3 regions of the Streptomyces sp. NBC_01635 genome follow, and region 2 is predicted to be linked to each of the others. Evidence: riboswitches for the same ligand, from Rfam matches in the RefSeq annotation. Region 2 holds a riboswitch; each other region holds the start of a gene.

Region 1 (3,269 bases), 7.4 Mb from region 2:
GGCCGAGGTCGTGGTCCAGCTTGGCGGCCTGGATCAGGGTCCAGATCTGGGCGCGGATCGCCGGGAGCTTGGCCGGGTCCATGGCGGCGATCTGGGCGTACTCGTCGAGGAGTTGTTCCAGGCGCGCGATGTCGCCGTAGGAGTCGGCGCGGGCCATCGGGGGGACGAGGTGGTCGACGAGGGTGGCGTGGACCCGGCGCTTGGCCTGGGTGCCCTCGCCCGGGTCGTTGACCAGGAAGGGGTAGACGAGGGGGAGGTCGCCGAGGGCGGCGTCGGGGCCGCAGGCGGCGGACAGGCCGGCGTTCTTGCCCGGCAGCCACTCCAGGTTGCCGTGCTTGCCGAGGTGGATCATGGCGTCCGCGCCGAAGCCTCCGTCCTCGGCCCGCGCGGCGATCCAGCGGTAGGCGGCGAGGTAGTGGTGGGAGGGCGGCAGGTCGGGGTCGTGGTAGATGGCGATGGGGTTCTCGCCGAAGCCGCGCGGGGGCTGGATGAGGATCAGCAGGTTGCCGCGGCGCAGGGCGGCGAGGACGATGTCGCCCTCCGGGTTGCGGCTGCGGTCGAGGAACATCTCGCCCGGCGCCGGGCCCCAGTGCTCCTCGACGGCCGTGCGCAGTTGTCCGGGGAGGGTGGCGTACCAGCGCTTGTAGTCGGCGGCCGGGATGCGCACCGGGTTGCGGGCGAGCTGTTCCTCGGTGAGCCAGTCCTGGTCGTGGCCGCCCGCCTCGATCAGCGCGCGGATCAGTTCGTCGCCGTCCCCGGAGGCCAATCCCGGGACGTCGGTGTCGCCGAAGTCGTATCCCTCGTCCCGCAGCCGGCGCAGCAGGGCCACCGCGCTGGCGGGGGTGTCCAGGCCGACCGCGTTGCCGATGCGGGAGTGCTTGGTCGGGTAGGCGGACAGGACCAGGGCCAGGCGCTTGTCCGCGGCCGGGATGTGCCGCAGGCGGGCGTGGCGCACGGCGATGCCGGCCACGCGGGCGGCGCGCTCGGGGTCGGCGACGTAGGCCGGGAGGCCGTCGGCGTCGATCTCCTTGAAGGAGAACGGCACGGTGATCAGGCGGCCGTCGAACTCGGGCACGGCGATCTGACTGGCGGCGTCCAGCGGGGAGACGCCCTCGTCGTTCTCCTCCCAGACGGTGCGGGAGCCGGTCAGGCACAGGGCCTGGAGGATCGGCACGTCCAGGGTGGTGAGTGCGCCCGCGTCCCAGGACTCGTCGTCGCCGCCGGCGGACGCCTCGGCGGGCTTGGTGCCGCCGGCCGCGAGGACGGTCGTGACGATGACGTCCGCCGCGCGCAGTTCCTCGATCAGTTCGGGTTCGGGGGCGCGCAGGGAGGCCACGTACAGCGGCAGGGGCCGCCCGCCCGCGTTCTCCACGGCGTCGCACAGGGCGTGGACGAAGGCGGTGTTGCCGCTCATGTGATGGGCGCGGTAGTAGAGCACGGCGACGGTCGGGCCGTCGGTGTCCTCGCGGGGTGTGCGCTCCAGCGGGCCCCAGGTGGGCGCGGGCGCGGGCGCCTCGAAGCCGTGGCCGGTGAGCAGGACCGTGTCGGACAGGAAGCGGGCGAGCTGCTCAAGGTTGGCGGGTCCGCCGTGGGCGAGATAGGCGTGCGCCTCCGCGGCGATGCCGACGGGAACCGTGGAGGCGGCCATCAGCTGGGCGTCGGGGGCCTGTTCACCGGTGAGGACGACGACCGGACGGCCGTCGGCGAGCAGCAGGTCGAGGCCTTCCTCCCAGGCGCGCAGTCCGCCGAGGAGACGTACGACGACCAGGCCGACACCCTCGAGGAGCGCGGGCAGGTCGTCGAGCGGGAGGCGGGAGGGGTTGGCGAAGCGGTAGGGCACCGGGCCGTCGGCCGCTCGGGCGCTGAGCAGGTCCGTGTCGGACGTCGACAGGAGCAGGATGCGGGGGTGCGTCGAGTGCTCCCCGGACGAATGCGGCATGCGTCGGCCGGCCTTCCTCGGGGTCCGCGCCCCGGGTGGTGAGGTTGGGGTCTCTCCTGCTCTGGGGGCACCTCCCAGCGGTAGCTGGGGGAGGAGCCGAGAGCTTGGGGAAGGGAGTTCCTGACTCGTCCGGCCTCCTGGTGGCCGGACTCACAGTGGCGGGACCGCGCCGGATTCGCACCGGGCTTCCTCCCCTGTCGCCGTCGTGGCGATGGCGGATCTGATGATCCGCCGAGAATCATAGTAAGGGTCGGGGGAAGAGGGCAGGGCTCGGACGCCGTGTGACGGTCGGTATGCTCGCCGCCATGTCCACGGCTCCCCTCCCTCCGTCGTCCCAGGCCACAGTGGTCTCACGGGACCGTGGTGACGCCTGTCCGGGGTCGTTGCGGCTGCACACCGCGGACGACGGGGCGCTGGCCCGGGTCCGGGTGCCCGGCGGGGTGCTCACCGTGGCGCAGGCCGAGGCGCTCGTGGACGCGGCCGGTCGACTGGGCGACGGCGAACTGCATCTGACCTCGCGCGGCAATGTGCAGGTGCGTGGGCTGCGCGACGACTGCGGCGCCCGGCTCGCCGGGGTACTGGACGCGGCCGGACTCCTCCCCTCACCCGGGCACGAACGGACACGCAACATCGTCGCCTCACCGCTGTCCGGCCTCGACGGACGGGGTGTCCGGGATGTGCGGCCGTGGTTGTCGGCCCTGGACGAATCGCTGTGCGCGAGCGGGGCGGCGCGGGCGCTGTCCGGGCGGTTCCTGTTCGCGCTCGACGACGGGCGCGGCGATGTCGCCGGACTCGGCGCCGATGTGACCGTGCGTGCGGTCGACGACGGCGCACTGCTCACCGTCGGCTCGGCGGACGAGGCCCTGCGGGTGTCCGAGGACGAGGCGGCCCGTGCCGCGCTGCTCGCCGCCGAGGTGTTCCTCGACGTGCTGCGGGAGACCGGGGCACGGGTCTGGCGGGTCGACGAACTGGACCTCTCCCCGGGTGAGTTGACGCAGGCGGTCGGCTCCCGCCTGACCGCCGCCGGCATCGGCTGCGTTCCGGCGCCGAACGACCGCACCACAACGGAGGGTCCGCCTCCGGGGGTGATCGGGTCGGCTCTGTCCGTCCATGTCCCCCTGGGACGTCTCACGTCCCGTCAATGGCGGACCGTGACCCGGGTGGCCGCCGAAGTCCGGTCGGGCGAACTGCGCCTGACACCGTGGCGCGGCATTGTCGTCCCCGCCCCCGGGGCGAACGCGGCGGCAGCGGCCGACGCACTGGCCCGTCTCGCCGGCACCGGCCTGGTCACCGACGCCTCCTCCCCCTGGCTGCGCGTCGGTGCCTGCAT
Region 2 (3,269 bases):
TGCACGAGCGCACCGTGAACTTCGGCTGGGACCTGACCGAGCCCGGGGAGCGTGGGACGGCCCTGCACCAGATCGGCCACGCCCTGGGCATGCTGCACGAGCACCAGAGCCCCTGCGCGGGTCTCCACTGGGACGACGAGGCCGTGTACGCCGAACTGGCGGGCCCGCCCAACCACTGGAGCCGGGAACGGACGCACCACAACATCCTGCGCAAGCTGGACGCGACCGAGGCCAACGGCCCCGTCTGGGACGCCGATTCGATCATGGGATACACCTTCGCGCCGGGGCTGATACTGGAACCGGAGCAGTTCCGCGGGGGCGTCCATCCGCCCGGCACGCTGTCCGCGGCGGACAAGGAGTTCGCCCTCGGCTGGTATCCGCCGGCCGAACGGCCCGGCCCGCCCGCGCTGGTGCCGTTCCGCTCGGCGCCGCTCGGTCTGGGCCCCGGCGAACAGGCCGACTTCCAGATCGACCCGGTGGAGACCCGCGACTACACGGTGGGCACCTTCGGCGACGGCGACCTGGTCGTCGTGCTGTTCGAGGAGCGGGGCGGGGAGCCCCGCTACCTCGCCGGGCACGACGACGGGGGAACCCCGCACAACGCGACCCTCGCGGTCCGGCTCGTCAAGGGCCGCCGCTACTTCGTCCGGATCCGCCTCTACTCCGCACGGGGTTCGGGCGAAACCGCGGTCATGTGCTGGTAACGGCACCGGTCCGCCGAACACGGACGCCACGACCACTGTCCGGCGCCGGGGGAGCGGCCGGGGACGTCACCTTCAGGGGAGGGTGACGTCCCCGGCCCACGCCACGTCCGGGAGAGCGGCGGCCGGTCGGCTGCCCGCCCCGTCGTCCGCGCCCTGCCCACCGGGCGACTCGTCGGACCCGACCCGAATCCGGGCACCCGGCCGACGGTGGGGCAGCACGGCCCGGCCCTGTCCGACGAGGCACGCGTCCCATCGGCTCACCCATGTTCCAGCTCACCATCCGGATGATGGACGTGTCGCTCCCCTCCCCCGCCGCACCCCGTACGCTGGCTGGTGCAGCTGGTTCGCCCCGTCAGCCGGACGGGATGCGTCGTAAGAGGGAACCCGGTGGGAATCCGGGACTGCCCCGCAGCGGTGAGCGGGAACGACCGCCGTCATACGCACTGGGTCCGACGAACCGGGCCCGGGAAGCGACGGCCAGTAGGTGTCCTCCCCACGAGGACGTGCCCGCGAGTCCGAAGACCTGCCCGTTGCCCGCGTACGACCGGCTCGTGCGCGGATATCCCGGTGACCTCGAGGGCGGGTCGGCGTACATACCAGGCGGACGACGGCGCTGTGCTGCACGAGGTCGTTTCCGTCCGGTCCGTCGCCCTTCGCGCTCTCGTCCCGCCACCGGGATCTCAGGGATTCGTCTCGCGAAGGAGATCTCCGTGACCAGCAGGACCGCGACCGCGGCAGCCCGGGCCACCGTGTACGGCTACCCCCGCCAGGGCGCGAACAGGGAACTGAAGAAGGCGATCGAGGGCTACTGGAAGGGCCGCGTCACCGCCGACGAGCTGCGCGCCGCCGCCGCCGAACTGCGCCGGACGAACTGGCGGCAGCTGGCCGAGGCCGGCATCGACGAAGTCCCGGCCGGCGACTTCTCGTACTACGACCACGTCCTCGACACCACCGTCATGGTCGGCGCGATCCCCGACCGCCACCGCGCCGCCGTCGAGACGGACGCCTTGGACGGCTACTTCGCCATGGCGCGCGGCACCCAGGAGGTGGCGCCGCTGGAGATGACCAAGTGGTTCGACACCAACTACCACTACCTGGTCCCGGAGCTGGGCCCGGACACCGTCTTCACCGCCGACTCCGCCAAGCAGGTCGCCGAACTGAAGGAAGCCCTCGCACTCGGCCTGGCCGCCCGACCCGTTTTGGTCGGTCCGGTCACCTACCTCCTGCTCGCCAAGCCCGCCCCGGGCATGGCCGTCGGCTTCGACCCGCTCACCCTGCTCGACCGGCTGTTGCCCGTCTACGCCGAGGTCCTGGCCGACCTGCGGGCCGCGGGCGCGGAGTGGGTGCAGCTGGACGAGCCCGCCCTCGTCCAGGACCGCTCTCCGGTCGAACTGAACGCCGCCAAGCGGGCCTACCGTGAGCTGGGGGGCCTCACCGACCGCCCGAAGCTGCTGCTCGCCTCGTACTTCGACCGCCTCGGTGACGCGATGCCGCTGCTGGCCAAGGCTCCGGTCGAGGGCCTGGCCCTGGACTTCACCGAGGCCGCCGCCGCCAACCTGGACGCCCTGGCCGCCGTGGGCGGGCTGCCCGGCAAGCGGCTGGTCGCCGGGGTCGTCAACGGCCGCAACATCTGGGTGAACGACCTGGAGAAGTCCCTGTCCCTCCTCGGCACGCTGCTCGGCCTGGCCGACCGGGTCGACGTGGCCGCCTCCTGCTCCCTGCTGCACGTCCCGATCGACACCGCGACGGAACGGGACATCGAACCGCAGATCCTGCGCTGGCTCTCCTTCGCCCGGCAGAAGACCACCGAGATCGTCACTCTCGCCAAGGGCCTCGCCCAGGGCACCGGCACGATCACCGCCGAACTCGCCGCCAACCGGGCCGACCTCGCTTCCCGCGCGAACTCCCCGCTCACACATGACCCGGCCGTCCGGACCCGCGCCGCCGCCGTCACGGCCGCCGACGCCCGTCGCTCCCGGCCCTACGCCGAACGCGCCGCCGCCCAGCACGCCCGCCTGGGCCTGCCGCTCCTGCCGACCACCACCATCGGCTCCTTCCCGCAGACCGGCGAACTGCGCACCGCCCGCGCCGACCTGCGCGCCGGCCGCCTCGACACCGCCGGCTACGAGGAGCGCGTCAAGGCCGAGATCCAGGAGGTGATCTCCTTCCAGGAGAAGGCCGGCCTGGACGTCCTGGTGCACGGCGAGGCCGAACGCAACGACATGGTCCAGTACTTCGCCGAGCAGCTCACCGGCTACCTCGCCACCCGGTACGGCTGGGTCCAGTCCTACGGCACCCGCTACGTCCGCCCGCCGGTCCTGGCCGGCGACCTCTCCCGCCCCGAACCGATGACCGTGCGCTGGACCACATACGCCCAGTCCCTCACCGCCCGCCCGGTCAAGGGCATGCTCACCGGCCCGGTCACCATGCTCGCCTGGTCCTTCGTCCGCGACGACCAGCCCCTCGCCGACACCGCCCGCCAGGTCGCCCTGGCCCTGCGCGACGAGGTGAACGACCTCGAGGCGGCCGGCACCTCGGTGATCCAGGTGGACGAACCCGCGCTCC
Region 3 (3,269 bases), 6.1 Mb from region 2:
CGGCCCCTTCGCAGATCACCGCGTCGTACGTGGCCCGCAGCTGCGCGAGGGAGTCCAGCACCGTGCCCAGGAGCTGCTGTTGCCGCCCGCCGTGGTAGCCGCGCGCGCTCATCTCACCGACCGGCCTGCCCAGCAGCACGACCTGGCTGCTCCGTTCCCCGCCCGGCTTGAGCAGCACCGGGTTCATCAGCGCGGTCGGCTCGATCCGGCAGGCCTGGGCCTGCATGGCCTGCGCCCGCCCGATCTCGGCGCCCTCCCGCGTCACGAACGAGTTCAGCGACATGTTCTGCGCCTTGAACGGCGCGACCTTGACGCCCTGCCGCACCAGCCACCGGCAGATCCCGGCGGTCACCACACTCTTGCCGGCGTCCGACGTCGTACCGGCGACCAGCAGCCCGCCGCCCGTCATACCGCCCCTCATGCCGTACGCCCCTTTCCGCGCACCCGGGGGACGGCCCGCGCAACGGCCCGTACACCGATGCGCGCGGCGGCGCCGACGCCGAGTGCCAGCCAGCCGACACGCCGTGAGAGCCGTACCGTGCGGTCGATGTCCGCCACGGTCACGGCACGGCCGCCGCCGTTGAGCACGGGCCGGTGCTCGACCCGCCCGGAGTAGGACAGCGTCCCGCCGAGCCGCACGCCGAGCGCGCCCGCGAAGGACGCCTCCACGGGCCCGGCGTTGGGACTCGGATGCTTCGCGGCATCCGTGCGCCAGGCCAGGACGGCACCCCGCGGGTCCGGCCCGGCGACCGCGGCGAGTACGGCGGTCAGCCGCGCCCCGGGCCACCCGGCGACGTCGTCGAGGCGCGCGGAGGCCCAGCCGTACCGCAGATGGCGGGGGGACTTGTGGCCGACCATGGCGTCCAGGGTGTTGACGGCCCGGAACCCGAGCAGCCCCGGCACACCGGCAACGGCACCCCATACCAGGGCGCCCACCACGGCGTCGGAGGTGTTCTCGGCGACGGACTCCACGACCGCGCGGGCGATCCCTTCGGCGTCCAGCGCCTGCGGGTCCCGTCCGCACAGGTGCGGCAGCCGGGCCCGCGCCGCCTCGATCCCCTCGACGGTCCCGGACTCCAGGGCGCGCCCGATGGCGCGGGCCTCCCGGGCCAGCGACGTCCCTCCGACGACGGCCCAGGTGGCCGCGCCGGTCAGGGCGACGGAGGCGGCGGGGGAGGATCGTACGCAGCGGGCGGCCAGGCTCCCCAGAGCGACGGCCCCGCCGACGCAGACGGCGGTGTGCAGCGCGCCCCGGCCCCGGTCGTCCTGCCACAGGACCCGTTCCACGGCAGCCGCGGCCCGCCCGAAAGCGGCGACCGGATGCCCTCGGCGGGGATCGCCGAGAAGCAGGTCGCCGAGGAGGCCGGCGGCGGCGCCGTACGCGAACTCGCGATCGGCACCCATGGGTTCAGCCGGTGAGGGATCCGGCGGGAGTGGCCGCCCCGAGCCGGGGCGGAGCATCGCTGGTCGACCTCAACAGGCAGCCGGGCATGGCGGTATGTCCTCACTCAGGGTGTCCACGCCCTGGTTCGACGAGACCGGCGGTGGGAGTTCCTGGCTTCCGGGGTCGTTCACCCCGGTGACAGTGGCGGGACCGCGCCGGATTCGCACCGGCTTCCTCTCCTGCCGCCGTAATGGCTCCGGAAGTCCACCACGGTCCGGAAGAACCGTCAACTTGCCTTTGACCTGCGAGGCTGAAGTGTGCTGAGGCCCACAGAGGGGTTTCGGAGGGTGAACCGCGGGCCGGGGATCCCGCGGCGTGACGGGCGGTGCGGGAACGGCCGGCAGGCGGTCCGGGAGCGGTCGACGGATGGTCCGGGAACCGCGGAACGGGCGGTACGGAGGCAAGGCGCCCCGCACCGCCCGCCGGACGGACGACATGACCCCGACCGGGACGCCGGCCCGGGTCCTGCCCCGTGATCAGGCGCCGTCAGGTGAATCGGACAGCTCTCGGACAGCCCTCGGGCAGTCGTCAGGCCATGATCAGATAGATCCCGTACGCCACCGCCGCCGCGCAGGCCGCGAAGCAGGTGTAGGCGCCGGTGACCGCCAGGACCGCGGACTGGCCCTGGGCGGCGGCCCGCTCACGGCGGGACAGGCCGGTGATGCCCAGGGTGAACAGGGCCACCAGGGCCACGGTGACCACGAGGCTGACGCCGAAGACGGAACCGAGGGCCGCCCAGTCGATCTTCATGGTGCTCTTCTCCTACGTGTCTTCCTGCGTGTCTTCCTGCGGGGCCTTCTGCGCGTCTCCCCGCGGGGTCAGACCGTGGTCCTGGCCGGAGGGGTCGCCGGGTCGGCGGGAGCCGGGATGGTGGCCGAGAGCTCCTCGGTCACGGGGCCCGCCGGAGGGGGGGCCACCGCGGCCATGGCTGCGGTCACGACGCCGCTCTGCTCCTCGCCGGGGGCGTCGGTGCCGGTGGTGTCGTCGGTGTCGTTGACGTTGGTGTGGTCGACGACCTCGCGCCGGGAGATCTTCCAGATCGCCGCACTGGAGGTGATCAGGAAGACCGCGACGAGAGCGGTGCCCCAGCTGCCGAAGCCGCAGACCCACTCGGCGATCGCCGCGACGATGGCCGCCGCCGGCAGCGTCAGACCCCAGGCGACGAACATCCGGGTGGCCGTCGACCAGCGGACCACGCCGCCCTTGCGGCCCAGGCCCGCACCCATCACGGAACCGGAGACGGAGTGCGTGGTGGACAGGGAGAAGCCGAGGTGGGAGGAGGCCAGGATGACCGTCGCGGCGCTGGTCTGGGCGACGAAGCCCTGCTGCGGCTGGAGGTCGGTCAGGCCCTTGCCCATGGTGCGGATGATGCGCCAGCCGCCGAGGTAGGTGCCGAGCGCGATGGCGATGCCCGCGGAGACGATGACCCACATCGGCGGGTCGGAGTCCGGGGCGAGAGTGCCGCCGGCGACCAGGGCCAGGGTGATGATGCCCATCGTCTTCTGGGCGTCGTTGGTGCCGTGGGCCAGGGAGACCAGACCGGCGGAGGCGATCTGTCCGGCCCGGTACCCCTTCTCGGAGGCCTTGCTGCCGGCAGCCTTGCGGTTCATGCGGTAGGTCAGCCGGGTCGCGAACATCGCGGCCAGGCCGGCGACCAGCGGCGCGGCGATCGCGGGGATCAGCACCTTGGTGACCAGGACGTCGCCGTGCACCGCGCCGAAGCCCGCCGAGGCGACGGTGGCGCCGATCAGGCCGCCCATCAGGGCGTGCGAGGAGCTGGACGGCAGACCGACCAGCCAGGTCAGGAGGTTCCAGAGGATCGCGC

What was found. A riboswitch is a leader RNA that binds a small molecule or an ion and turns the genes downstream of it on or off. The one in region 2 is predicted to bind cobalamin.
Region 1: linked by a shared signal. The riboswitch ahead of cobN (cobaltochelatase subunit CobN) and the one ahead of metE (5-methyltetrahydropteroyltriglutamate--homocysteine S-methyltransferase) in region 2 are both predicted to bind cobalamin.
Region 3: linked by a shared signal. The riboswitch ahead of OHB56_RS10340 (cobalamin biosynthesis protein) and the one ahead of metE (5-methyltetrahydropteroyltriglutamate--homocysteine S-methyltransferase) in region 2 are both predicted to bind cobalamin.

Annotation. Positions count from the first base shown of each region.
Region 1 covers NZ_CP109277.1:866,990-870,258, forward strand. The annotation lists gene cobN (cobaltochelatase subunit CobN) at 1-1,939, opposite strand, end outside; cobalamin riboswitch at 2,030-2,179, opposite strand; gene cobG (precorrin-3B synthase) at 2,233-3,269, shown strand, end outside.
Region 2 covers NZ_CP109277.1:8,232,685-8,235,953, reverse strand. The annotation lists gene OHB56_RS37565 (M12 family metallopeptidase) at 1-704, shown strand, start outside; cobalamin riboswitch at 1,028-1,250, shown strand; gene metE (5-methyltetrahydropteroyltriglutamate--homocysteine S-methyltransferase) at 1,415-3,269, shown strand, end outside.
Region 3 covers NZ_CP109277.1:2,170,576-2,173,844, reverse strand. The annotation lists gene OHB56_RS10345 (cobyric acid synthase) at 1-409, opposite strand, end outside; gene OHB56_RS10340 (cobalamin biosynthesis protein) at 418-1,404, opposite strand; cobalamin riboswitch at 1,529-1,668, opposite strand; gene OHB56_RS10335 (hypothetical protein) at 1,973-2,194, opposite strand; gene OHB56_RS10330 (inorganic phosphate transporter) at 2,263-3,269, opposite strand, start outside.